Regions from separate parts of the Janthinobacterium sp. GW460-12-1-14-LB5 genome, predicted to be linked through region 2. Evidence: predicted binding sites of a transcription regulator. Region 2 holds the regulator's gene; the other holds the start of a gene.

Region 1 (11,975 bases), on a different contig from region 2:
CTGCAAATCATTTCCTGACGTGCTCTGCCGCGCCGATCACCGACCACCGGGGCAATGTCATCGGCGTGCTGGACGTCTCGAGCGACCAGCGCAGTTTTCACAAGCATACGATGGCCCTCGTGCGCATGTCGGCGCTGATGATCGAAAATCAGCTGTTTTCCGCCACCTTCGAAGATGCCATCACCGTGCACTTCCACGCGCGGCCCGAATTCATCGGCACCTTGATGGAAGGCATCGCCTCGTTCACGCCGGGCGGGCGGTTTTTATCCGCCAACAAGAATGGCTTGTTCCAGTTGGGCCTCTCATTTGCCGCGCTGCAATCGCACACCTTCAGTTCCCTGTTCGGCTTGCCTGTTTCCGCCCTGTACGACCATTACCGTACCGCCTCGCCCGGCTTGCTGAACCTGTGCATGCACAGCGGCGTGCGCGTGTACGGACGCGCACAGTTGCGCCTGTCCAATAGCGTCTTCCAGCACGGCTTTAGCACCAGCACCGACCATAGCGATATCAACGCCGTGCCGGCGGCGATCCCTGCACCGGCCAGCCATGCGGCCAATGCGGCGCGCCGCCTGTCCGGCTTGCGCTACCTGCGCACGGGCGATCCGCAACTGGAATTGGTGATCGAAAAGGTCAATAAAGTCCTGGGACGTGATATTCCCATCCTCGTCATGGGAGAGACAGGCACCGGCAAGGAATTGCTGGCGCAAGCCATCCATAACGACTCGCCGCGGGCCATGGGACCGTTTATTGCCGTCAACTGCGCTTCGATCCCGGAAACCCTGATCGAGTCCGAACTGTTCGGCTATGAAGACGGGGCGTTTACGGGTGCGCGCAAGAAAGGGGCAATCGGCAAGATCCTGCAGGCCAATGGCGGCACCCTGTTCCTCGATGAAATCGGCGACATGCCTTTCGGCTTGCAGGCGCGGCTGTTGCGCGTGCTGCAGGAACGCATGGTCACGCCGCTGGGCAGCAGCAAGTCGATCACCGTGAATGTGGAACTCATTTGCGCCACGAATCACAACTTGCGCGAACGCATGGCCAAGGGACTGTTCCGCGAAGATCTGTATTACCGCCTGAACGGCCTGGTAGTGAAACTGCCACCGCTGCGCGAGCGCACGGACCTCGACACGGTCGTGAAAAAAATCCTCGCGACGGAAGCGCCCGACACGCGTTACACGGTGGCGCCGGACATCTTGCGCCTGTTCCACCAGCATAAATGGCCGGGCAACTTCCGCCAGCTGACCAATCTGTTGCGCACGGCCATCGTCATGGCAGGCGACGAACATGAAATCTGTTTGCGCCACATGCCTGACGATTTCCTCGACGATATTGAGATGACGCAAGCGACTGCCGCCAGCGCCAGCACGGACCGCATGATCGCCGCCGGCGCCAACCTGGAAGAGATGGAGCAAAGCGTAATCCTCAAGTCGCTCGATGCCCACGGCGGCAACGTTTCGGCCACGGCGCGTGCCTTGGGCGTGTCGCGCAACACGATCTATCGCAAGGTGCCGCATCTGAAATAGCCTAGAGTAGACGGGGAAAGCCGGGCGACATCTTGCGCCGCCCTTGCTTGTCGATGGTCATCAGGTCGATGCCCTGCATCTGCGCGGCCATCGCATGCGCGCGCACGGCCCCCGTCACCATGAAGGTCGTCGACAAACCATCGGCCAGCAAGCCCGTGGGCGCCAGCACGGTCACGCTGGCCAGTTCGCCCGGCGAATCGCCCTTCGATGGGTCGAAGATGTGGTGATGCACGAAGTCGGGCGTGAACGCGCATTCGTAGTCGCCGGACGTGGCCACGCTGCGCCCCTCCACTTTCAAGGTGGCCGCCAGGATTTCCGCGTCGCGCGGATCCTGGATGCCCAAGGTCCACGGGCGGCGCACGGCACGCTGCCCACGCGCGACGAACTCGCCCGTGTCGAGCAGCGCGTGCCGCACGCCGCGCGCCTGCACGGCCGCCAGCGCCACGTCGGCCGCATAGCCTTGCGCCAGGCCATTCAAGGTCAGCGCCATGCCGGGCTGAAGAAAACGCACTTCGCGGCAATCCCATGCCAGTTGCCGCCAGCCTACCCGCACCTGCGCCGCGCGGCGCAATGCTTCCTCCGGTAAGCTTGCCTGGTCTGCCGCCGCGCGAAACAGCTGCCATAAAGGTTGCACCGTGACATCAAACGCCCCATCGCTCCATTGCGACAAGACTCGCGCCTGCGCCAGCACGGCCAGCAGGTGCGTGTCCGGCCGGGCCAGGCGGCCATCGCGGTTCAGCTGGAAGACTTGGCTGGCGGGACTGTAAATGCTCATCAGGCGGTCGACATTCCTCGCTGCATGCAAGGCATCCTCGATGGCCAGTTCCGCCTGGCGCTGATCGTGGTGCAACACGGTGACGGCGATGGTCGTGCCGAACGCCAGCGCGGCGCCTTGATAGGGGCGCACGCCGGACGCCGTGACCGTACCGCGCGCCATGCTGTCAGGCAAGATAACGCCCGCCATGCCGGCCACGCTGCCGATCGCTGCGGAAATAAACGTTCTACGCTGCATTGCTGCTCTCCTCTGCCGTGGCCCGGACAATCGGGATGGTACGGGTACGCTTGATTTCCAGCATCAAGGGCGCGCATTTTTCATCGCTGGCGTAAATCACCACGCAATCCATGCACTGGAAACACTCGCCGTAATCGACTTTCCCGCTGGGCGCAATGGCATGATGCTCGCAACGGTGGCGGCAAGTCTGGCACGGCGTGCCGCATTCCTTGCGGCGGGGAATCCAGTTGAACATGCGAAACCGTCCCAGCAGCGCCAGCGCCGCGCCAAACGGGCACAGGTAGCGGCAAAAGAATTTATAGGCAACACTGCTGAGCAGCAGCAAGCCCACGGCATACGCAACGAAGGGCCAGGCCCGCACGAAGTTCAGGGTGATGGCCGTCTTGAACGGTTCCAGCTCCACCAGCTTGTCCGTGATCTGGCTGGAAAACACGCTGCTGCCGAGTATGGCCGCCAGCAAGCCATATTTGATCCATTTCAAACGTCCATCGAGGCGCGGCTTGATTTTCCACTGCGGCAAGCGCAGCCACTGGCCCAGCTTGCCCGTGAATTCCTGCAGGGCGCCAAACGGGCACAGCCAGCCGCAAAACGTGCCGCGCCCCCAAATGAATAGGCTGAGCAGCACGAAAGCCCACAGGATCACCGTCATCGGATCGAACAGGAAAAAGCCCAGGCTGCGCCCCGCCAGCAGGGCCTGGATAACACCCGTGATATTGACGATCGACAACTGCCCCTGCGCGTAATAACCGATGAAGCCGATGGTAAACAACAAAAACAGGCGGCGGAACCATGCAAATTGCCGGCCATTACGCACCAGACGTTTCTGCCTGGTCAGCGCGCCGGCCAGCAGCGCCAGCCCGGCCAGCAAGATCAGCAGTTCAGCCTTGCGCCCCTTCCACGTGCCGCGCCAGCCGGCATCGTCACCTTGCGGCGCGCTATAAAAATCGGCAGGCAGGCGGTAGCTGAAATCGACGTTGCGGGCGATGCGCTCCGGATACACGATACCCTTGCTGCGCGTGACCGGCATAGTGAACGCCAGCGGACTGGCCGCATCGAGTCCAGCCTGGCTGATGACGCGGAAGACGGCAATATTTTCAGTCGGCAACGGTCCCGCCTCCGACACGCTTAATTCCAGGTCCAGGTCGCGCATGTCGATGGGCAAGCCATCCTGCTTCAGCAGCAAGCGCTCGGGCACCGTGCCGCGCACGAAATCGTCGCCCAGCACGCTGTAGCGCCCGCGCGACATGACGAGGATGGCGTGGTCGCCCTCGTCAAGCCGGTTGCGCAGCTTGTTCCAGCTGCGTTCCGTCAACAAGTTGCGTCCCACCGTGGGCACGGACACGTAGGCCAGGTACAGGTCGATGAACAGGCCGTCCGGCTCGCGCTGAGCCTGCGCGTCGAGTCCGGCGCCATTGCTGCCAGCAAACAGGATTTCGACGTCCTTGTTGCTCAGGCGCACATGCTGGATCAAACCCTGCTCAAGCATCTGCGCCACGCTGAGTTTCTCGAACACGTCCATGCGGATGCGGGCGATCTGGTCCGGGTCGCGGCCTTGCGCGAAGCCCAGCTTTTTGCGCGACACTTTCAAGGCCGATGCCAGCACGCTCTGGTTGATGATGCGCACGGAAGCCGTGGCCTTCGACACGCCATCGATATCGGCGTGGGTCGCATCTGGCGCGCGTTTCTTCTTGGCATCGATGGCGATATTCTGTTTCAACGACAAGCCTTGGTACTGTTTGACGAATTGAAACAGCGGCGCTTCGCCCAAGCCATCGAGAAACACGGGTTCGTGTTGCGATAGAACAGACACATCCAGAAAACTGCCCTGCGGATTGATGGCAATCAATAAATTGACGGGAACGCCGGAAAAGCCGGGAATCGGCGCCAGGTCCACCGACTCAAAGACATAGCCAACCAGCTCGGTCGCCGTGGCGTTTTGCTTGAACAGGGGCCAGATGGGCAAGTCGGTTTCCTTCTCGCCGACGACGAGGGGCGCGGGGAAGCGCCGCGCCAGCTCGGCCCTGGTGAGCACGCCCGCCCATGCCTGCCCCAGGATAAACAGGAATAGCCAGCATCCGATGAACAAGCGCAGTATCCGCATGCATAGTGCTCCGTGCGGCGCCGCAGCTTCCGGCGCCGCATACATTGGTTAGAAGAAAATAATGCCGCCCAGGGACACGCCATTCATCTTCGCTTCGCCGCCCGCAAAGGCTTTCGAGCGCGTCTGCCCCAGCTCGCCCACCAGGGTGATTGCACTGTTGAGCGAGTAGTACGCACCGAGGGTCAGGTTGGCGTTCGACTTCAAGCCGCCCGTGCCGGCCGTGTTGTCGTCGTTCTTGCTGATGCCATAGGACAAGCCCAGCTTCAGCTTGTCCGTCGTCTTGTACGTGCCTTGCAGCAGCCAGTTCTTCGACTTGGTATCGCCCTGGTCCGCATCGGACAAGATACCGAGTCCCTTGCCGCCCTGGAAGTTGACCAATACGCCGGCCGGGCCCATCTGGTAGGAGCCGCCCACTTCCACGCCGCGCATGGTCAGGTCATCGACGCCAGGCGTTTTCGAGGTGAATTTTTGCGACTTCACGCCCAGCCAGGCTTTCAAGCCCTCTTGCGCATACGTCAGTTGCACCTGCACTTGCGGGCTGGACTTCGAAGAATAGGTCGAACCTGCAACAATCGGCGTATCGGAGACGGGGCTGACCAGCGCCACGTCGACGCCAAATCCGCCCGACTTCGGCGAGCTGTACATGATCTGGCCATAATTACCCAGATAGGTGTAGCCGGCGCCGATATGGCCCAGGGTCACCCGGCCCCGCTGCGTCGCCTGCACGGGTGCGCCCGAACCCAGCAAGGTCATGTCGGACAGGATCGCATTCGCGCCGAAGATGCCGTAGTCACGCCCCAGCTTGAAAGTGCCCATTTCCGCATTGCCAAACGTGAAAAAGGCCTGGCGCACATCGACCACGCTGTTCTGGCTGATGGCGCTGTCCGTGGCCGTCGAGTTGTAGATGCCGATCAAGGCTTTCACGTCGTACTCGCCCAGGCGCGACGAGGCCGAGGTGATCAAGCCATTCGGCAGCAAGCCGTTGCCGATGGTGGTGCGATCCTTTTCTCCGCCGCAACCGAGCGCCTGGCCGCCCAGCGCCAGCCCTCCCACGGCATCGCCCGAGCACGACACTTGCGTGTAATAGGCGTTGACGATGCCGCCCACCGACACGGTCCAGTCGCCGGCCTTGATATCGACGGCTTGCGCCTGCCCCACCGCTGCGATCGTCATGACACCCAGGCTCCCCAGCTTGATCCATGTGTTCATTTCTTCTCCTCTTTCTTCTCTGTTTTTAGTGTGCACACCAGTGATTGATGTACCTCAAGCTTTGGCAATAAGCATGCCCAGCACGGTTCACAGGGAGAAAGAGAAAAAGCGCATATAAGGTGTGCAGCAGCGGATCAATTGCCCCGCACGATGTTACTTTTTTGACCGCCAGCACGCCGATCGCGCGCCTGCGTAAACAAAAAACTGACGGCCTGGGCCGTCAGCAAAAAGAAAACGCCCGGCGGACAGGGAGACGCCCATCCGAGTGGCCCGGGCGCTTCGCCCCGTTATTTCGACGCGAGCTTGAAGACCCACACGGAACCGCCCTGTTCCAGGAAGTTGACCTTCTTCGCCACTTCGCCGCCCCACAGCGGCACGGCACCACCCCAGCCGGAAACGACGGCCACGTATTGCGTGTCGCCATCCTGCCAGGTGACGGGCGGCGCCACGACGCCGGAGCCCGTCTGGAATTTCCACAGCTCCTTGCCCGTCTTCGCATCGACGGCTTTCAGGAAGCCTTCCGGCGTGCCGTAGAACACCAGGTTGCCGGCCGTACTCATCACGCCGCCCCACAGCGGCGCGTTGTTCTTGATTTCCCAGACGATCTTGCCCGTCTTCGGATCGACGGCGCGCATGGCGCCGATGTAGTCGTCAAACAGAGGCTTGATGGTGAAACCGGCACCGAGGAAGGCGCCGCCCTTCTTGTAGCTGATCGGCTCGTTCCAGATATCCATGCCCCATTCATTCGCGGGAACGTAGAACAGCTTGGTTTGCGGCGAGTAGGCCATCGGCATCTGGTTTTTTGCACCCAGGAAAGCGGGCGCGGCAAACACGGTCGTGCCCTTCTTGCCCTCTTCTCCCTTGGTCGGGTCGCCAGGGCGTCCGGCGGGAATGAAGTTCGGCCGTCCCGTCTTCAGGTCGATGCTGCTGGCCCAGGTGATTTTCTTGACGAACGGAAAGGCGTTCTGCAGCTTGCCGTTGGCCGCATCGATGACGTAGAAGAAACCGTTGCGGTCGGCCTTGCCGCCGTAGCGCTTGCCATCCATGTCGAAGGTGACGAACTCGTTGGCACCGTCGAAATCCCAGGCGTCGTTCGGCGTATTCTGGTACGCCCATTTGATCTGCCCCGTTTTCACGTCGAGGGCCACGGTGGACGACGAGTACAGATTGTCGCCGGGACGCAAATGGCTGTTCCACGGCGCCGGGTTGCCCGTGCCAAAATACGCCAGCTTGGTCTGCGGATCGTAGGTGCCGCCCATCCACGTCGAGGCGCCGCCCGTTTTCCACAGGTCGCCCGGCCAGGTCTTGTTCACGGTGCCGGATACGCCGTTGTCGATGGCCTTGCCATCCTTGTCGTAGCGGTGGCCCATATGGCCTTCCACCGTGGGACGGCTCCACACGAGGTCGCCCGTCATCGGATTGCGCGCCTCGACCCGGCCGACGATGCCGAATTCCCCGCCCGACACGCCCGTCAGCAGCAAGCCTTCGGCGATCAGCGGCGCAGCCGTCATCGAGTAGCCGGCCGCATAATCGTCAACTTTCTCCTTCCAGACGATCTTGCCCGTGTTTTGATCCAGCGCAACGAGATAAGCGTCGAGCGTGCCGAAAATCACCAGGTTGCCGTACAGGGCTGCGCCGCGGTTGACCACGTCGCAGCAGGGCATGATGCCGTCCGGCAAGCGATGCTCATATTTCCACAGTTTGGCGCCCGTTTTCAAGTCGACGGCAAAGATACGCGAATACGATGCCGTGACGAACATCTTGCCGTTGTGAATCAAGGGCTGCGATTCCTGGCCCCGCTGCTTTTCGCCGCCAAACGAGAACGACCAGGCCGGCACCAGCTTGGCCACGGTCTTGTCATTGATCTGCGTCAACGGCGAATAGCGCTGGCCCTGCGTGCCCATGCCGAACGACAGGACGCTGGACGGATTCTTCGCCGTGCTGTCGAGCATGGCGGTGGTGACATTGCCTACGTCGGCCGCCTGGGCCAGCGATGCCAAGCCCAAACCGATGAGTATCCCCATGATGTTTTTCTGCACAATCATCTCCCTCTGTTATTAGTATGTGTATGTATCAGGTGTTGCCGTGGTCGTGCGGCTGCGCATGCAACAAGGCGCACTCTTCATCGGTGAACAGGCGTGAGCGCGTCAAGAAGCGCTTGCCCGTGCCGTTGTCGAGTGAAAACATGCCACCATTGCCATCGACCACATCGATAATCAACTGGGTATGCTCCCAGTACTCGAATTGCTCGAGTCCCATGTAAAACGGTGTGCCATTCAAATTGCCGAGATAGATGTCGGTATCGCTGACATCGAACTCGCCCAGCGCGTAGCACATGGGCGCGCTGCCGTCGCAGCAGCCGCCAGACTGGAAAAACATCAGCGGGCCGTGACGCTGGCGCAACTTGTCCATCATTTCCAGCGCCGCTTCGGTGGCGACCACCCGGGCAATTGCTGCACTCATGGCATCCCTTTCTGCGCGCCGCGCCTGGACTACGGGCGCGGCGCCTGTTGCCGGTTTAGAAGAAGCCCAGCGCTTTCGGGCTATAGCTCACCAGCAAGTTCTTCGTTTGCTGGTAGTGGTCGAGCATCATCTTGTGGTTTTCGCGGCCGATACCCGATTGCTTGTAGCCGCCGAACGCGGCGTGGGCCGGGTACAGGTGGTAGCAATTGGTCCACACGCGGCCCGCCTGGATGGCGCGGCCCATGCGGAAGGCGCGCGAACCGTCGCGCGTCCACAAGCCGGCGCCCAGGCCGTACAAGGTGTCGTTGGCAATCGCCAGCGCGTCGGCCTCGTCCTTGAAGGTCGTCACGGACACGACAGGCCCGAAAATCTCTTCCTGGAAGATGCGCATCTTGTTGTTGCCCTTGAACACGGTCGGACGCACGTAGTAGCCGCCTTCCAGGTCGCCCGCCTGCGTGTTGCGCTCGCCGCCGGCCAGCACTTCGGCGCCTTCCTGGCGGCCGATGTCGAGATAGGACAGGATTTTTTCCAGCTGCTCCTGCGATGCCTGCGCGCCGATCATGGTGGACGAATCGAGCGGGTTGCCCTGCTTGATGGCGGCCACGCGCTTCAGGGCCCGTTCGATGAATTTCTCGTAGATCGATTCCTGGATCAGCACGCGCGATGGGCAGGTGCACACCTCGCCTTGATTCAGCGCAAACATCGCAAAACCTTCCAGGCACTTGTCGAAATACTCGTCGTCCGCATCCATCACGTCTTCAAAGAAGATGTTCGGCGACTTGCCGCCCAGCTCCAGGGTGACGGGAATCAGGTTTTGCGCGGCGTAACCCATGATCAGGCGGCCCGTGCCCGTTTCGCCCGTGAAGGCGATCTTGGCGATGCGCTTGCTCGACGCCAACGGCTTGCCCGCTTCCAGGCCGAAACCGTTGATGATGTTCAGCACGCCCGGCGGCAACAGGTCGCCAATCAGCTCGATCAACACCATGATGGAGGCGGGGGTCTGCTCGGCCGGTTTCAGGACGACGCAATTGCCGGCGGCCAGGGCTGGCGCCAGTTTCCACACGGCCATCAGGATCGGGAAATTCCAGGGAATGATCTGGCCCACGACGCCCAGCGGCTCATGGTAGTGGTAGGCATAGGTTTCCGCATCGATTTGCGCGACGGAACCTTCCTGCGCGCGGATGCAGCCGGCAAAGTAGCGGAAATGGTCGATGGCCAGCGGAATGTCGGCATTCATCGTTTCGCGGATGGGCTTGCCGTTGTCGATGGTTTCCGCCGTGGCGATCAGGCTCAGGTTCTGTTCGATGCGGTCGGCGATGCGGTTCAGGATATTGGCGCGCTCGGCAGGCGAAGTCTTGCCCCAGGCCTCCTTGGCGGCATGCGCGGCATCCAGCGCCAGCTCGACGTCTTCCGTCGTGGAACGGGCGATTTCGCAAAACGGCAAGCCGGTGATCGGCGTGATGTTGGGAAAGTATTCACCTTTTACTGGTGCAACGAATTTGCCGCCGATGTAATTGTCATAGCGTTGTTTGAAGGGATTGGCTACGCCCAGTTTGCTGATGTCTGCGAGATTCATGTCGTCCTCTATCGGGTTAATTAGAATGAAATTACTTAATTAAAATCAAACGTCCTGGTACAGATGGGGTGAGTACACGCAGTCTTCCGCAAATGCCGTGCCAGCTCGCCATCCCCCTACAAACTTAGCCTGTTTTACCCCTGTTGCAAGGGCGCGGCGTCAACGCCGGTGCGCTTTTCGGCGCATGCCCGGGCTTGCGCTGCGGGGACGGGCCTGTTTGCGTTTTGAACAAGGTGAAGGCATCCTGTTCCAATCCGGGCCAGCCCTGCTGCTGCGGCCCGTCGCCGCTGCACAATGGAACAGGTGTACCAGACTGGAACACCTGCCCTGTACCACTACCGAATCACCACACCCCATGGCAATTCGCCCACGGCAATATCGGCCACCTTGCGCGCGCTGGCCGTGTCGATGACGGAAACGCTGTTCGAGCGGCCATTGGCCACGTACAGCTTGGCGCCGTCGGGCGTGATGGCCATGTTCCACGGACGCTTGCCGACGGGAATGGTGGCCGTGACCTGATTGCTGGCCGTGTCGATCACCATCACCGTGCCGTCGATGCCGTTCGAGACATACACCTGCCTGCCGCTGGGTTGAACGGCGATACCGTTGGCATTCTTGCCCGCTGGAATGGTGGCAATCGCCTTGCGCGCGGCCATATCGATCACGTAGACGGCATTGACCAGTTCGCACGCCACATAGGCGCGGCCCGAGTCCGGACTGAAACCGATGCCGCGCGGACGCAGTCCCACGGCGATGGAAGCCACCTGACGGCGTTGCGCCACATCAATGACATCGACTTGCTCGGCCTCTTCCGCGCTGACCAGCAGCCAGCGCCCATCGGGGCTGAACACGGCGTGTTCCGGATTGCGTCCCTGCACCTTGATGTCGGCGAGCAAGACGCCCGTCTGGCCATCAAGCAAGGCCACGCTATTGTTTTCCTCGACGGCCACGGCAACGTAACTGCCGTCATGCGAAGCACTGACGCCTTCGGGCGACTTGCCCAGCGTCACCGTGCGCACGGGCGCGCCGCCAGCGTTGTCGATCAGCAGCAAGGCGCTGCTGGCGGCATCCGTGACAAACAATTGCCGCCCGGTGGGGTCGGCGGCGATGCCGCGCGGCCGCTTGCCTGCCGCGATCTGGCGCACCACCTGGTCAGTCGCCGTGTCGATCACGCTCACGGTGCCCGATTTTTCATTGGGAACATAGGCAAAGGGAGCGGCCTGAAGGGCCGTGCTGAAGAGCGCAGGCAGCAGCCAGCACACCTGGCGCAAGCGCGGGAAGAAGTTGGGCATAATCACCTTTTCAATGGCAAAACACAGGAAAAGCGCGCGGTAGCGGCGCCTCTGATAATTGCTGCATGCAAACGCCGTGCCACTGACACGCGTATAATTTCCGCCCACCAATGGAGACATGGCAGGCATATTGCTTGATACAACTATGCAGACCTGCGCCGCGCACGCGACCAGCAGGCTTTTATTCACATTGGAGAATCCGCATGCAGCATCGTTTCCGCCTGAACACCATCGCCAGCCTGTTTGTCGCCGGCAGCGCCACCCTGGCCCCCCACGTCTTTGCCGCCGAGCCCGCTGACTTGGCCGCCGGACAACTCATGGATACGGTGGTCGTCAGCGGCAGCCGCATCGCCCACCCCAGCCAGGAAGTGCCGGCCTCGATCGACGTGGTCGACAGCGCGCGCATCCAGGATGGTCAAATCCGCGTCAACGCGTCGGAAGCGCTGGCCGCCGTGCCGGGCCTGGTCGTGCAGAACCGCCAGAACTACGCGCAGGACTTGCAAATCTCGTCGCGCGGCTTCGGCGCACGCTCGGCCTTCGGCGTGCGCGGCGTCAAGCTGATCAGCGATGGCATTCCCGCCAGCATGCCCGACGGGCAAGGCCAGGCCGCCACCTTCAACCTCGATACGGCCGAGCGCATCGAAGTGCTGCGCGGACCGTTCTCGGCCATCTATGGCAACCACTCGGGCGGCGTGATCCAGCTGTTCTCCAGGGATGGGCAAAATCCCCCATCCGTCGAACTCAATGTAACGGGCGGCAGTTTCGGCGCCAGCAAGGTGGACTTGTCGGCACAAGGGCA
Region 2 (11,975 bases):
AACAAGGTCGTCAGCTGGCAGGCGCAGATCGAATAGTTATTTTAATAGCAGGGTTTCCGCTTTGGCCACGGCGTCGGCCGTACCGCGCAGCACCACCACGTCGCCGCTGGCCAGCTGCGTTTCGGGGGTGACGTCGAGGCTGCCGCGGCCGCGGCGGATGGCCGTCACAAACGCGCCGCAGCCGGCCACGTCGATCGCACTCAAGGGCAAGTCCACGCAGTGCGCGTCCTCGCTGACGGTGACCGTATGCAGGCGTTCCAGCTCGGCATCGTCGCCCGCATCGCTGGTGCCGTGGAAATAGCCGCGCAAGGATGCATAGCGCTCCTCGCGCGCGGCCTGCACCCGGTGCACCACGCGGCGCAGGGGGACGCCCATCATGATCAGGGCGTGCGAAGCGAGCATCAAACTGCCTTCCATCAATTCCGGCACCACTTCGGCCGCGCCCGCCTTTTTCAACTGGTCGAGGTCGGTATCGTCGTGGCTGCGCACGATGACGGGCAAGGTCGGTGCCATTTCTTTGAGCAAATGCAATAACTTCAGTGCTGACGCGGTATTCGCATACGTGATCACCACGGCGCTGGCACGGTAGATACCGGCCGCCACCAGGCTTTCGCGCCGGCCCGCATCGCCATACGAGACGTGGGCGCCGGCCAGCTGCGCTTCCTGCACCCGTTCCGGGTCCAGGTCCAGCGCGTGGTATTCGATCTTTTCTTCCGCCAGCAGGGTGGCCAGGCTTTGCCCGCTGCGGCCGAAGCCGGCGATCAGCACGTGTTTCTGCGAAGCCATGGTGCGCGTGGCGATCTTGGTCAGCGCCAGCGACTGCATCATCCAGTCGTTGGCGGCCAGTTTCATGACGATGGCGTCCGATTTGGCGATGAGGAAGGGCGCCACCAGCATCGACAGCACCATCGAGGCCAGCACCACCTGCACGACGAACGGGTCCATCAACTTGATGCCGCCAGCCAGGTTCAGCAGCACGAAGCCGAACTCGCCCGCCTGCGCCAGTCCCAGTCCCGTGCGCAGGGCCACGCCATTGCTGGAGCCGAACAGCCGCGCCAGCCCCGCGATGAGGGCGAATTTCAGCAGCACGGGGCCGCACAGCAGCAGCAGGACCAGCCACCAGTTGTCGAGCACGACGCGGATATTGAGCAGCATGCCGACGGTGATGAAGAACAGGCCCAGCAGCACGTCGCGGAACGGTTTGATATCTTCTTCCACCTGGTGCTTGAATTCCGTCTCGGAAATGAGCATGCCGGCAACAAACGCGCCCAGGGCCAGCGACAGCCCGGCCCGCTCCGTGATCCAGGCCGCGCCCAGGGTGATCAGCAGCAGGTTGAGCATGAACAATTCCTGCGAACGGCGCTTGGCGACGATGGTCAGCCAGCCGCGCACCATCTTCTGGCCGATAAACAGCAGCAAGATCAGCACGACCAGGGCCTTGCCGCCGGCCCAGGCCAGGGTTTCGGCCAGGTTGTCCGAATCGCGCGTGAGGGCGGGAATGAGGATCAGCAGGGGCACCACGGCCAGGTCCTGGAACAGCAGGATGCCGATGATCTTGCGGCCGTGTTCGCTTTCGAGTTCCAGCCGCTCCGTGAGCATTTTCGAGACGATGGCCGTCGACGACATGGCCAGCGCGCCACCCAGGGCGAACGCGGCTTGCCAGCTCAGGTGGATGTAGGCGGACAGATAACGGGCGACGAACCAGCCGAAGACGACGGTGGCGATGATGGTGGTGGCCACCTGCGCCATGCCGAGGCCGAAGACGATGCGCCGCATGGCGAGAAACTTCGGGAGAGAAAATTCAAGCCCGATGGAAAACATCAGGAAGACGACGCCGAACTCGGCCAGGGTATGGCTGGCCTCGTTTTCCGCCGCCAGGCCCAGCGCATGGGGGCCGATGACGATGCCAACGGCCAGGTAGCCCAGCATGGGCGGCAAATGCAACATTCTGAAAGCGACCACGCCCAGCACGGCGCTGCCGAGTAACATCAGGGTCAGTTCAAGCGAGGAAAACATGGGTTGCCCGGTGCGGTCAATGGAAATCGTTGTTTGTTGTGACTGGCAAGTTTTTTGCTTTCCTAATTCGTTTATACTTTGGGCATGAGTGTAACCCATGAAAAAACAATGCTGAAAGCTTTTGATCGAATTGACATGCAAGCGACGACCGAGCGCGCCGTCGCGCTGGCCCGCACCACCTTGCAGATCGAGTCCGACGCCATCGTTGCGCTGCACGCGCGCCTGGCCACGGACGACAGCGTGGGCCGCGCCGTGGCGATGTTGCTGCAGTGCAAAGGAAGAGTCGTCGTCTCCGGCATCGGCAAGTCCGGCCATATCGCGCGCAAGATTGCCGCCACCCTCGCTTCCACCGGCACGCCGGCCCTGTTCGTGCATCCGGCCGAAGCGGCCCATGGCGACCTGGGCATGGTCACCTCGGAAGATGCTTTTATTGCCATCTCGTACTCCGGCGAATCGTCGGAGCTGATGGCCATCATGCCCGTCGTCAAGCGCATGGGCGGCGTGCTCATTTCCATGACGGGGAAACCAAACTCCAGCCTGGCCCAGCTGGCCGACGTGCACCTGGATATTTCTGTCGAGAAAGAAGCCTGTCCGCTGAACCTGGCGCCGACGGCCAGCACCACCGTCACCCTGGCCCTGGGCGACGCGATCGCCGTGGCCTTGCTCGACTTGCGCGGCTTCAAGGAAGAAGATTTCGCCCGCTCGCACCCGGGCGGCGCCCTGGGCCGCCGCCTGCTCACGCACGTGCATGACGTCATGCGCAGCGGCGATCGGGTGCCGAAGGTGCCGGTGGAAGCCTCGCTGCTGCAGGCGCTGGAAGAAATGACGAAGAAGGGCATGGGCATGACGGCCGTCGTCGATGCGGACAACCGTCCCGTGGGCGTGTTTACGGATGGCGACTTGCGCCGCATGTTCGAACGCGTGCAGGATTTCACGCAGGTGGCGATCCGCGACGTCATGCATGCGCAGCCGCGCAGCATCGCGCCCGAGCGCCTGGCCGTCGATGCCGTGGCCGTGATGGAGCAGTTCCGCATCAACCAGATGCTGGTCGTCGATGCCGACGGCAAGCTGGTGGGCGCCCTGCATATCCATGATCTGACGCAAGCGAAGGTGATCTGATGGACAGCGTGGCGGACAACCTGGCGCGCGCGGCCAAGGTCAAACTGATGATCTTTGACGTCGATGGCGTGCTCACCGACGGCAGCCTGCATTTCGGCCCCGATGGCGAAATGATGAAAACGTTTAATGTGTATGATGGCCTGGGCATCAAGCTGCTGCAGGAATCGGGCGTGCAGACGGCCATCATCAGCGCGCGCCGCTCGGCCATCACGGCACGCCGGGCGCAAGACCTGGGTATTACCCACGTGCACCAGGGCGGCCACGACAAGCTGACGCCGTTTCGCGAATTGCTGGCGCTGACGGGCTTGACGGAAGAGCAATGCGGCTATATCGGCGACGACGTCATCGACGCGCCCATCCTGCGCCGCGTGGGCTTTGCCGTCAGCGTGCCGGGCGGGCGTCCGGAAGCGCAGGGCCTGGCGCACCATGTGACGCAGGCCGGCGGCGGCCGCGGCGCGGTGCGCGAGATCTGCGAATTCCTGCTGCGCGCCCAGGACAACTATGCGCGCGTGATGGCGCCGTTCCTGGAGTGAGGTGCCGTGCCTCGCCGCCAGTGACCTTTGAAAGAGTGAAGCCCTATGCGTAAGCCAGGAGGCGCCCATCGCTGGCGCATGATTTTTACCGTGCTGGGCGCGGTCGTCGTCGCGCTGGGCAGCTTCTGGCTGCTCGAAGTGATGAACAAGAATGGCCAGGACATCACGGCCAGCAAGCATCTGGATGAACCCGACTATTTCATTACCAATTTTAGTCTGGTGCGCATGGACTTGACGGGTAAGCCCAGTTATATCGTCTCGGGCACCAAGCTCACGCATTATCCGCTCGACGATTCGTCCGATATCGACCAGCCCTTCGTGCGCAAGCTCACGCCAGGCATGCCGCCGCTGAACATGAATGCGGAACTGGCGCATATCGACCAGGACAATACCCGGCTGCAACTGCACCGCAATGTCGTGATCGACCGCGCGGCCAGTCCGAAGGCGCAGAACCTGACGGTCAGGACGGAGGCGCTGACGGTGTTCCCGGATGAGGAAAGAATGGAAACGGACGTGCCGGTCGATATCCTGACGGGCGCCTCGCGCATCAATGGCATCGGCATGAAGGCCAATAATGCCACCGGCGTGGTGGAAGTGCAGAATGCGCTGCGCATGGTCCTCCCGCCGAAACCGCGCCCGGCCGCGGCGGCAAAATGACAGAATGAAACAAGGAAACCATACTATGAAGAAGATCTTGCTGTTGAGCGTATTTTCCCTGGCCATGATAGGGGGGGCGCATGCCGAGAAGGCCGATTCCGAGAAGGAAGCCGTCATCACGGCACGTAGCGGCCACGTCGATGACGTCAAGCAGGTGCGTACCCTGACGGGCGACGTCGTGCTGGTGAAGGGGACCCTGACCATGAAGGCGGGCCGGGCCCTGATCACGGAAGATCCGCAAGGCTACCAGTTCATCACCTTCTGGGCCGATCCCGGCAAGCTGGCCACCTTCCGCCAGAAGCGCGATGGCGCGGGCGACCTGTGGGTCGAAGGCGAAGCGGAGCGCGTGGAATACAACAACAAGACGGAAGTGGTGAAACTGTTTTCCAGGGCCAAGCTGACGCGCCTGGAAGGCACGAAAGTGACCGACGTGGCCAATGGCGCCTTCATCTCGTATGACAGCCGCAAGGAAGTGTTTGCGATGGAAAATTCCGACAGCGGCACCAGCACCCCCGATGGCGGCAGCGTGCGCATGGTGATCCAGCCGAAGAACAAGGCGCCGGCGGCGGAGAAAGCGCCGGCTACGCCCGCGCCAGGAAAGAAATAATGGACAATACCCGTTGTGGCAGCACCCTGATCGTTCGCGGGCTGCAAAAAACCTATGGCAAGCGCCAAGTCGTGCATGATGTCTCGCTGCAAGTCGAATGCGGCGAAGTGGTGGGTCTGCTGGGGCCGAACGGCGCCGGCAAGACGACTTCGTTCTACATGATCGTCGGCCTGGTGCCGTCGGACGGCGGCAGCATCGATATCAGCGGCGTGGACATTTCCAGCCTGCCGATCCACCGCCGCGCGCAGATGGGCCTGTCGTACCTGCCGCAGGAAGCGTCCGTGTTCCGCAAGCTGACGGTGGAAGACAATATCCGCGCCGTGCTGGAAATCCAGACCGTCGAAGGCCGTCCCCTGAAGAAGGCCGAGATCGAGGAGCGCCTGGATAAACTGCTGGCCGACTTGCAGATTGAAAAGCTGCGCGAGAACCAGGCCCTGTCCCTGTCCGGCGGCGAGCGCCGCCGCGTGGAAATCGCCCGCGCGCTGGCCACCGACCCGCGTTTCGTGCTGCTCGACGAGCCGTTTGCCGGCGTGGATCCGATCGCCGTGATCGAAATCCAGCGCATCGTGCGTTTCTTGAAGGAGCGCAATATCGGCGTGCTGATTACCGATCATAATGTGCGCGAGACGCTGGGTATTTGCGACCGTGCCTACATCATCAACCAGGGCTCGGTGCTGGCGTCGGGACGCCCCGACGACATCATCGCGAACGAGTCGGTACGCCGGGTCTATCTGGGCGAACACTTCCGCATGTGAGCCAATGAAACAATCATTGCAGCTGCGCACGTCGCAGCACCTGGCACTGACGCCGCAGTTGCAGCAATCGATACGCCTGCTGCAATTATCCACCCTGGAATTGCACCAGGAACTCGAGCAGCTGCTGACGGACAATCCCTTGCTCGAACGCCTCGACGATCCGCTCGACCGTTCGCTGCGCCTGCTGTCCGACGGCGCCCTGAGTTCCACGGCCGCGCCGGCCGAAGCGCCGCCCCAGCCGCCAGGCCAGGAGGCGCCCGCCGCACCGGCCGAAGCGGACGGGTTTGACGGCGAGGCGGGCGAGGGCCCGGCCGCCGCGGAGGGCGGCGACAGCGACTGGAGCGAGGCGAGCCGGGGCAAGGCGCCCGACGATGAAGATTCGCGTCCGCAACTGGAGGCCCATCACTGCACCCTGCGCGAGCACCTGATGGAGCAGATGCGCGTGACGGTGCTCGAGTTGCGCGACCGCGCGCTGGTCGAGCTGATCATCGACGCGCTCGACGACAATGGCTACCTGGAGGAATCGCTCGACGACATCCTGGCACGCCTGCCGGAAGAGCTGGAAATCGACGCCGACGAGATGCGCACGGCCTTGTCGCTGCTGCAAAGTTTCGATCCACCGGGCGTGGGCGCGCGCAATGCGTCCGAATGCCTGGCGCTGCAAATCAGGCGCTTGCCGCACGTCGCCATGGTGACGCGGCGCATGGCCCTCGTCATCGTGGAAAAGCACCTGGCCTGGTTTGCCCAGCGCGATTTCAACAAGCTGAAAAAAGCCCTCGATTGCGACGATGAAGACTTGCGCGAGGCGCAGACGGTGATTCGCCAGTGTAATCCGCACCCGGGCGCCGTGTTCGCCTCGGACGTGTCCGATTACGTGGTGCCCGACGTCGTCGTCAAGCGCGCGCGCAATGGCTGGCAAGTCACCCTGAACAACGACGTCATGCCGCGCCTGCGTGTCAACGCCATGTACGCCAACTTGCTCAAGCAGGGCAAGGGCGAGGGCGCCATGGGTGCGCAGTTGCAGGAGGCCAAGTGGCTGATCAAGAATATGCGTCAGCGCTTCGATACCATCCTGCGCGTGGCACAGGCGATAGTAGAAAGACAAAAGAACTTTTTCTCGCATGGGGCCGTTGCCATGCGCCCCCTTGTGCTCCGTGAAATAGCTGATACACTGGGTTTACACGAGAGTACTATCTCGCGGGTAACAACTCAAAAGTACATGCTGACCCCGCACGGCATGTTCGAGTTGAAATATTTCTTTGGTAGCCATGTCGCCACCGAAGCGGGGGGCGAAGCGTCATCGACGGCGATACGGGCATTGATCGTGCAACTGACAGGAGCAGAAGACCCTAAAAATCCTTTATCCGACAGTAAGATTGCGGACATGCTGGGGGAACAAGGCATGGTGATTGCGCGACGTACTGTTGCCAAATACCGGGAAGCATTGAAAATTCCGCCAGTGAGCCTGCGTAAGTGTTTGTAAGTTTTTTTCGGTTCCTCTGCGGGCCGGATACGATGGACCGCACGAACCCGATCATCTTTAGGAGTGTGTATGAATCTCACCATCAGCGGACATCATCTCGAAGTGACACCAGCCATCCGTGAATACGTACAAACGAAGCTGGAGCGCGTGAAACGTCATTTCGATCAAGTTATCGATATCGCCGTGATTCTGACCGTGGATAACCTCAAAGAGAAAGAAAAACGTCAAAAGGCCGAAGTCAACCTGCGTCTGAGTGGCAAGACCGTCTATGTGGAAAGCCTGGCGCACGACCTGTATGCCGCGATCGATACCCTGATCGACAAGCTCGATAGGCAAGTGATGAAGTACAAAACCAAAGTGCAAGGGCACGGTAAAGAGGCGATCAAGCATCTGCCAGACAACTCAGAGGAAGACGCCGTCGTCGCCGTCTAAGGCCACCGGCTTCCCCCAGTTGTGATCAACTAAGGGCGCACATTGCGCCCTTTTTTGCGTCCTGCGGGACGCAATATCCGTGGTGAAAGCGCTAGAATGCGCCATCCTCACTTCTTTCCTGCCTGCCATGAGCGACTTCGTCCAGACCTCCATCCGCAACCGCACGGGCCACATCGTGCTCGACCGCCCGAAAGCCTTGAACTCCCTGTCGCTGGAGATGGTGCGCACCCTGAGCGCTGCCTTGCTGGCCTGGCGCGACGATCCGCAGGTGGACGCCGTGGTGATCCGCTCCAGCAGCGAAAAGGCCCTGTGCGCCGGCGGCGATATCCGTTTCTTTTACGATGCGGGCCTGGCCACGCCGCAAGGCGGCAGCGCCCTGCTGGAAGATTTCTTTACGGAAGAATACGCGTTAAATCATGTCATTCACTTTTATCCGAAACCGTATATCGCCGTGATGGACGGCGTGGTGATGGGCGGCGGCATGGGCGTGGCGCAAGCCGGGCCCGGCAACCAGTTGCGCATCGTCACGGGCCGCACGCGCATGGCCATGCCGGAAGTCAATATTGGCCTGTTCCCCGACGTGGGCGGCAGTTACTTTCTTTCCCGCCTGGCGGGCCGGCTGGGCCTGTACCTGGGCTTGACGGGCCTGACCATCGGTGCGGCCGATGCCCTGTACACGGGCCTGGCCGATGTGTATCTGCCCGAGGCGCAGATGGGGGCGCTGCTGGCCCTGTTCGACTCGACGCCGGGCGAGGCCTTGCCGGTGGCCATCAAGGCGCTGGCGGCGCCGTTCCAGGCCGAGGCGGGCGCGGCTTCCCTGGCCACGGCGCGCGCGGCGCTGGACCGCCACTTCGGCGCGGGTTCGGTGGCCGCCATCATGGCCTCGCTGGCGCAGGACGACAGCGCGTTCGCCGCGAAGGCCCTGGCGGCCATGCGCCTGCGCTCGCCCTTGATGATGTCGGTGACCCTGGAATTGCTGCAGCGGGGCGCCCACCTGGGCGTGGCCGACTGCCTGCGCATGGAGCGCACGCTGGTGCGCCACAATTTCGCGCATGGCGAAGTGCTCGAGGGCGTGCGCGCGCTGGTGGTCGACAAGGACAATGCGCCGCGCTGGAACCCCTCAACCCTGGACGAGGTCGATGCCAGCATGGTGGCGCGTTTCTTTGCCCCCGTCTGGCCGGCGCAAGCGCATCCGCTGCGCCACCTCGACTGATTAAGAACGCTCGCGGTGGCGCAGCACGACCCGCTCGTTGGGGCCGAAATACTGCGCCAGCCGCTCCGCCATGTACACGGAGCGGTGCTGGCCGCCCGTGCAGCCCAGGGCCACCGTCAGGTAGCTGCGGTTGTCGGACTTGAATGACGGCAACCATTTCTCGATGAAGGCGCGGATGTCGGCCAGCAGTTCCAGCGCGCTCGGCTGGGCGTCGAGGAAGGCGATCACGGGAGCGTCGCGTCCGTCGAGCGGGCGCAGCGCCAGGTCGTAATACGGATTCGGCAGGGCCCGCACGTCGAAGACGAAATCGGCATCGAGCGGCACGCCCAGCTTGAAGGCGAACGATTCGAAGAACAGGGTCAGCGGCGCGCGTTCGGAGGCGACGATATCCTTGATCCAGGCGCGCAGTTTGTTCGCGCTCAGTTCCGAGGTATCGATCACATGGCCCAATTGCTCGATGGCCGACAGGCGTTCGCGCTCTTCGGAGATGCATTCGATCAGGGTGCGGCGGCTGGCCGGATTCTGGTTCGGGCGCAATTCGTGCGACAGAGGGTGGCTGCGCCGCGTTTCCGAGAAGCGCGCCACCAGCGAATGCGTGGTGGCTGTCAGGAACATGACCTTGACGTCGTGCCCCTGGTCGCGCAGCAGCGCCACATTGTGCGGCAAGCTGACGAGCGACTCGGCGCTGCGCGCATCGACGGCCACGGCCAGCTGCGGCGTGCCTTCGTCCAGCAGGGTTTGCACCAGGCTCGGCAGCAAGGCTGGCGGCAGGTTGTCGACACAATAGTAGCCGGTATCTTCCAGCACATTGAGCGCGACGGATTTACCGGAGCCGGATATTCCGGTGATAAGGACGATATGCATAGCCCGATCATACAATAAAGACCGGCGCTGCGCTCCCGATGCAATGATCTTTACAAATTATTGCAATTTGGACTGTAGTATTTCTTTGCTGCACGCGCCAACAATGTTGTCGGATTACGCGGGGCCTTGCCCCACCTCGGCGGCCCCGCTAATCCGACCTGCGTTGTTAATCGCCACTCATGGCGAGGCGTTGGTGGAGCATGGGTTTCGGAGAGCCTTGCTCTCCGCCTGCGTAACGGTTCACCCATGCATGGGTGAACTCCTTGCAACGCTAATCGCCGCTCATTGCCAAACGTTGCCGCTCCATGAACTCCTGCAGGGTATCGATGCCGCGCAGCTGCAGAATCGTGTTGCGCACGGCCGCTTCCAGCAGCACGGCGATGTTGCGGCCGGCGGCGACGGGGATGACGACCTTGCGCACGGGCAAGCCCAGCACGTCTTCCGTGGGGAACAGGAAGGGCAGGCGCTCGACTTCCTCTTCCAGCGCGTTGCGGCGCACCAGGTGCACGATCAGTTTCAGGCGCATCTTGCGGCGCACGGCCGTTTCGCCAAAGATGGCCTTGATATCGAGCAAACCCAGCCCCCGCACTTCCAGCAGGTTTTGCAGCAGGGGCGGGCAGCGGCCTTCGATCATATTCGGCGCGATGCGCGAAAATTCGACGGCGTCGTCGGCCACCAGGCCGTGGCTGCGCGAAATCAGCTCCAGCCCCAGCTCGCTCTTGCCCAGGCCCGAATCGCCCGTGATCAGCACGCCCACGCCCAGCACGTCCATGAACACGCCATGCATGATGATGCGCTGCGCCAGTTTTTTCGACAGGTAGACGCGCAGGAAGTCGATCACTTGCGCGGCCGGCAGCGGGGTCGAGAACAGGGGGATATTTTGCTCGTCGCAGATGGCGAGAATGTCGGGCGGCGTTTCCAGCCCTTGCGCGATGATCAGCGCGGGCGGACCGCCGGCGATCAGTTCGCCGATCACGTGGGTGCGCGTGTTGACCTTCAGGCGCTGATAGTAATTGATTTCCTGGTGGCCAAAGACCTGGATGCGGCCCGGATGGATCAGGTTCAAGTGGCCCACCTGGTCGGCGGCCGACGAGACGTCGCCCGAGATCAGGCGCTCGCCGCCGGGGAAGCCGGCGAACCAGCCCAGTTGCAGACTTTCACGATTGTCGTCGTACAGGCGTTGTATCGTCAGCGGCGTTTGCAACATGGCAGTCTTCTTCAGGAGTGGAGGAATACCTGAAGTTTAACCCGCCGCTTGCAGACTGGGTTGCCAATTGACGATGCGCGAATGCACGGATTTCGGTTCCGGATCCGTGGCCAATGCCGTGCGGAAGGCGTCATCGGAAAACATTTCGGCGATTTCCGACAGGATTTCCAGATGTTGCTGGGTGACATGATCGGGAATCAGCAGGAAAAACAGCAGATTGACGGGCTTGCCATCGGGCGATTCGAACGGAATCGGCTCGGCCAGGCGCACGAAGGCGCCCAGCGGCGATTTCAGGGTTTTGCTGCCCTTGACCCGGCCATGCGGCACGGCCACGCCATGGCCCAGGCCCGTCGAGCCCAGGCGTTCGCGGGCAAACAGATTGTCCGAGACGGTAGAGCGGGCGATGCCGTAATTGTTTTCGAAGATCAGGCCGGCTTGCTCGAAAGCGCGCTTCTTGCTGGAGACTTCCAGGTCCAGGAGGACGTTTTCGAGGGATAAGATTTTGCTAAGATTAGTCATGACACTCAATGAAATGGTGCAATGCGCAGAGGGCTTGCGAGCCGAATTATAGGCCTGTTTTCGCGGCCTGTAACGCCAATTCTCAACAGTATACGCCCGCTGCGGGCGCAGTGGGCGCTACAGCCCACGTGGTCATCATTTTAGCAAAAAAATAACATCGGCGTGTATCGGCTATTTCTTGATTAAAAACACGCGGTGCGCCGGTTTTTCCGCCGCCGAATGCCGATTTTCCGATTTTTCAGCGTCTTTGACATGCTCTGCTGCACTACTGCAACGTTGTTTTAAAACACAGCCAACATTCCTGCTGGCATGGTTTTGGGGTGTTGCGCGGTGTTGCCTAGCGTTACTGGCGCGCATTGCGCAGATTGCCCGGCATCGCCCCGGTGCTGAAGTTGCTGCGCCAGGGATTGATATCGAGGCCGCCGCGGCGCGTATAGCGCGCATACACGGACAGCTTTTGCGGCTTGCACTGGCGCAAGATGTCGACAAAGATGCGCTCCACGCATTGCTCGTGGAATTCATTGTGTTCGCGGAAACCGATCAGGTAGCGCAGCAGGCTTTCCTGGTCGA

What was found. The regulator sigma-54, encoded in region 2, starts transcription at its own class of promoters, with help from an activator protein. The targets are predictions, from matches to a motif close to TGGCANGNAANCTGCTTT.
Region 1: the regulator sigma-54 is predicted to act here: its motif matches at 9,970-9,987, upstream of adh (aldehyde dehydrogenase).

What each region holds. Positions count from the first base shown of each region.
Region 1 covers NZ_JBWKYD010000045.1:826-12,800, forward strand. Annotated here, with positions in the region: gene AC07X6_RS27950 (sigma-54-dependent Fis family transcriptional regulator) at 1-1,523, shown strand, start outside; gene AC07X6_RS27955 (FAD:protein FMN transferase) at 1,525-2,535, opposite strand; gene AC07X6_RS27960 (4Fe-4S binding protein) at 2,525-4,636, opposite strand; gene AC07X6_RS27965 (porin) at 4,685-5,845, opposite strand; gene AC07X6_RS27970 (PQQ-dependent methanol/ethanol family dehydrogenase) at 6,133-7,869, opposite strand; gene AC07X6_RS27975 (DUF779 domain-containing protein) at 7,919-8,308, opposite strand; gene adh (aldehyde dehydrogenase) at 8,364-9,884, opposite strand; gene AC07X6_RS27985 (beta-propeller fold lactonase family protein) at 10,220-11,176, opposite strand; gene AC07X6_RS27990 (TonB-dependent receptor family protein) at 11,380-11,975, shown strand, end outside.
Region 2 covers NZ_JBWKYD010000004.1:118,215-130,189, reverse strand. Annotated here, with positions in the region: gene AC07X6_RS05225 (GGDEF domain-containing protein) at 1-36, shown strand, start outside; gene AC07X6_RS05220 (monovalent cation:proton antiporter family protein) at 37-2,016, opposite strand; gene AC07X6_RS05215 (KpsF/GutQ family sugar-phosphate isomerase) at 2,125-3,135, shown strand; gene AC07X6_RS05210 (KdsC family phosphatase) at 3,135-3,668, shown strand; gene lptC (LPS export ABC transporter periplasmic protein LptC) at 3,714-4,325, shown strand; gene lptA (lipopolysaccharide transport periplasmic protein LptA) at 4,351-4,932, shown strand; gene lptB (LPS export ABC transporter ATP-binding protein) at 4,932-5,687, shown strand; gene AC07X6_RS05190 (RNA polymerase factor sigma-54) at 5,692-7,170, shown strand; gene hpf (ribosome hibernation-promoting factor, HPF/YfiA family) at 7,240-7,602, shown strand; gene AC07X6_RS05180 (3-hydroxyisobutyryl-CoA hydrolase) at 7,730-8,815, shown strand; gene rapZ (RNase adapter RapZ) at 8,816-9,679, opposite strand; gene hprK (HPr(Ser) kinase/phosphatase) at 9,951-10,886, opposite strand; gene AC07X6_RS05165 (PTS sugar transporter subunit IIA) at 10,923-11,405, opposite strand; gene queF (NADPH-dependent 7-cyano-7-deazaguanine reductase QueF) at 11,749-11,975, opposite strand, start outside.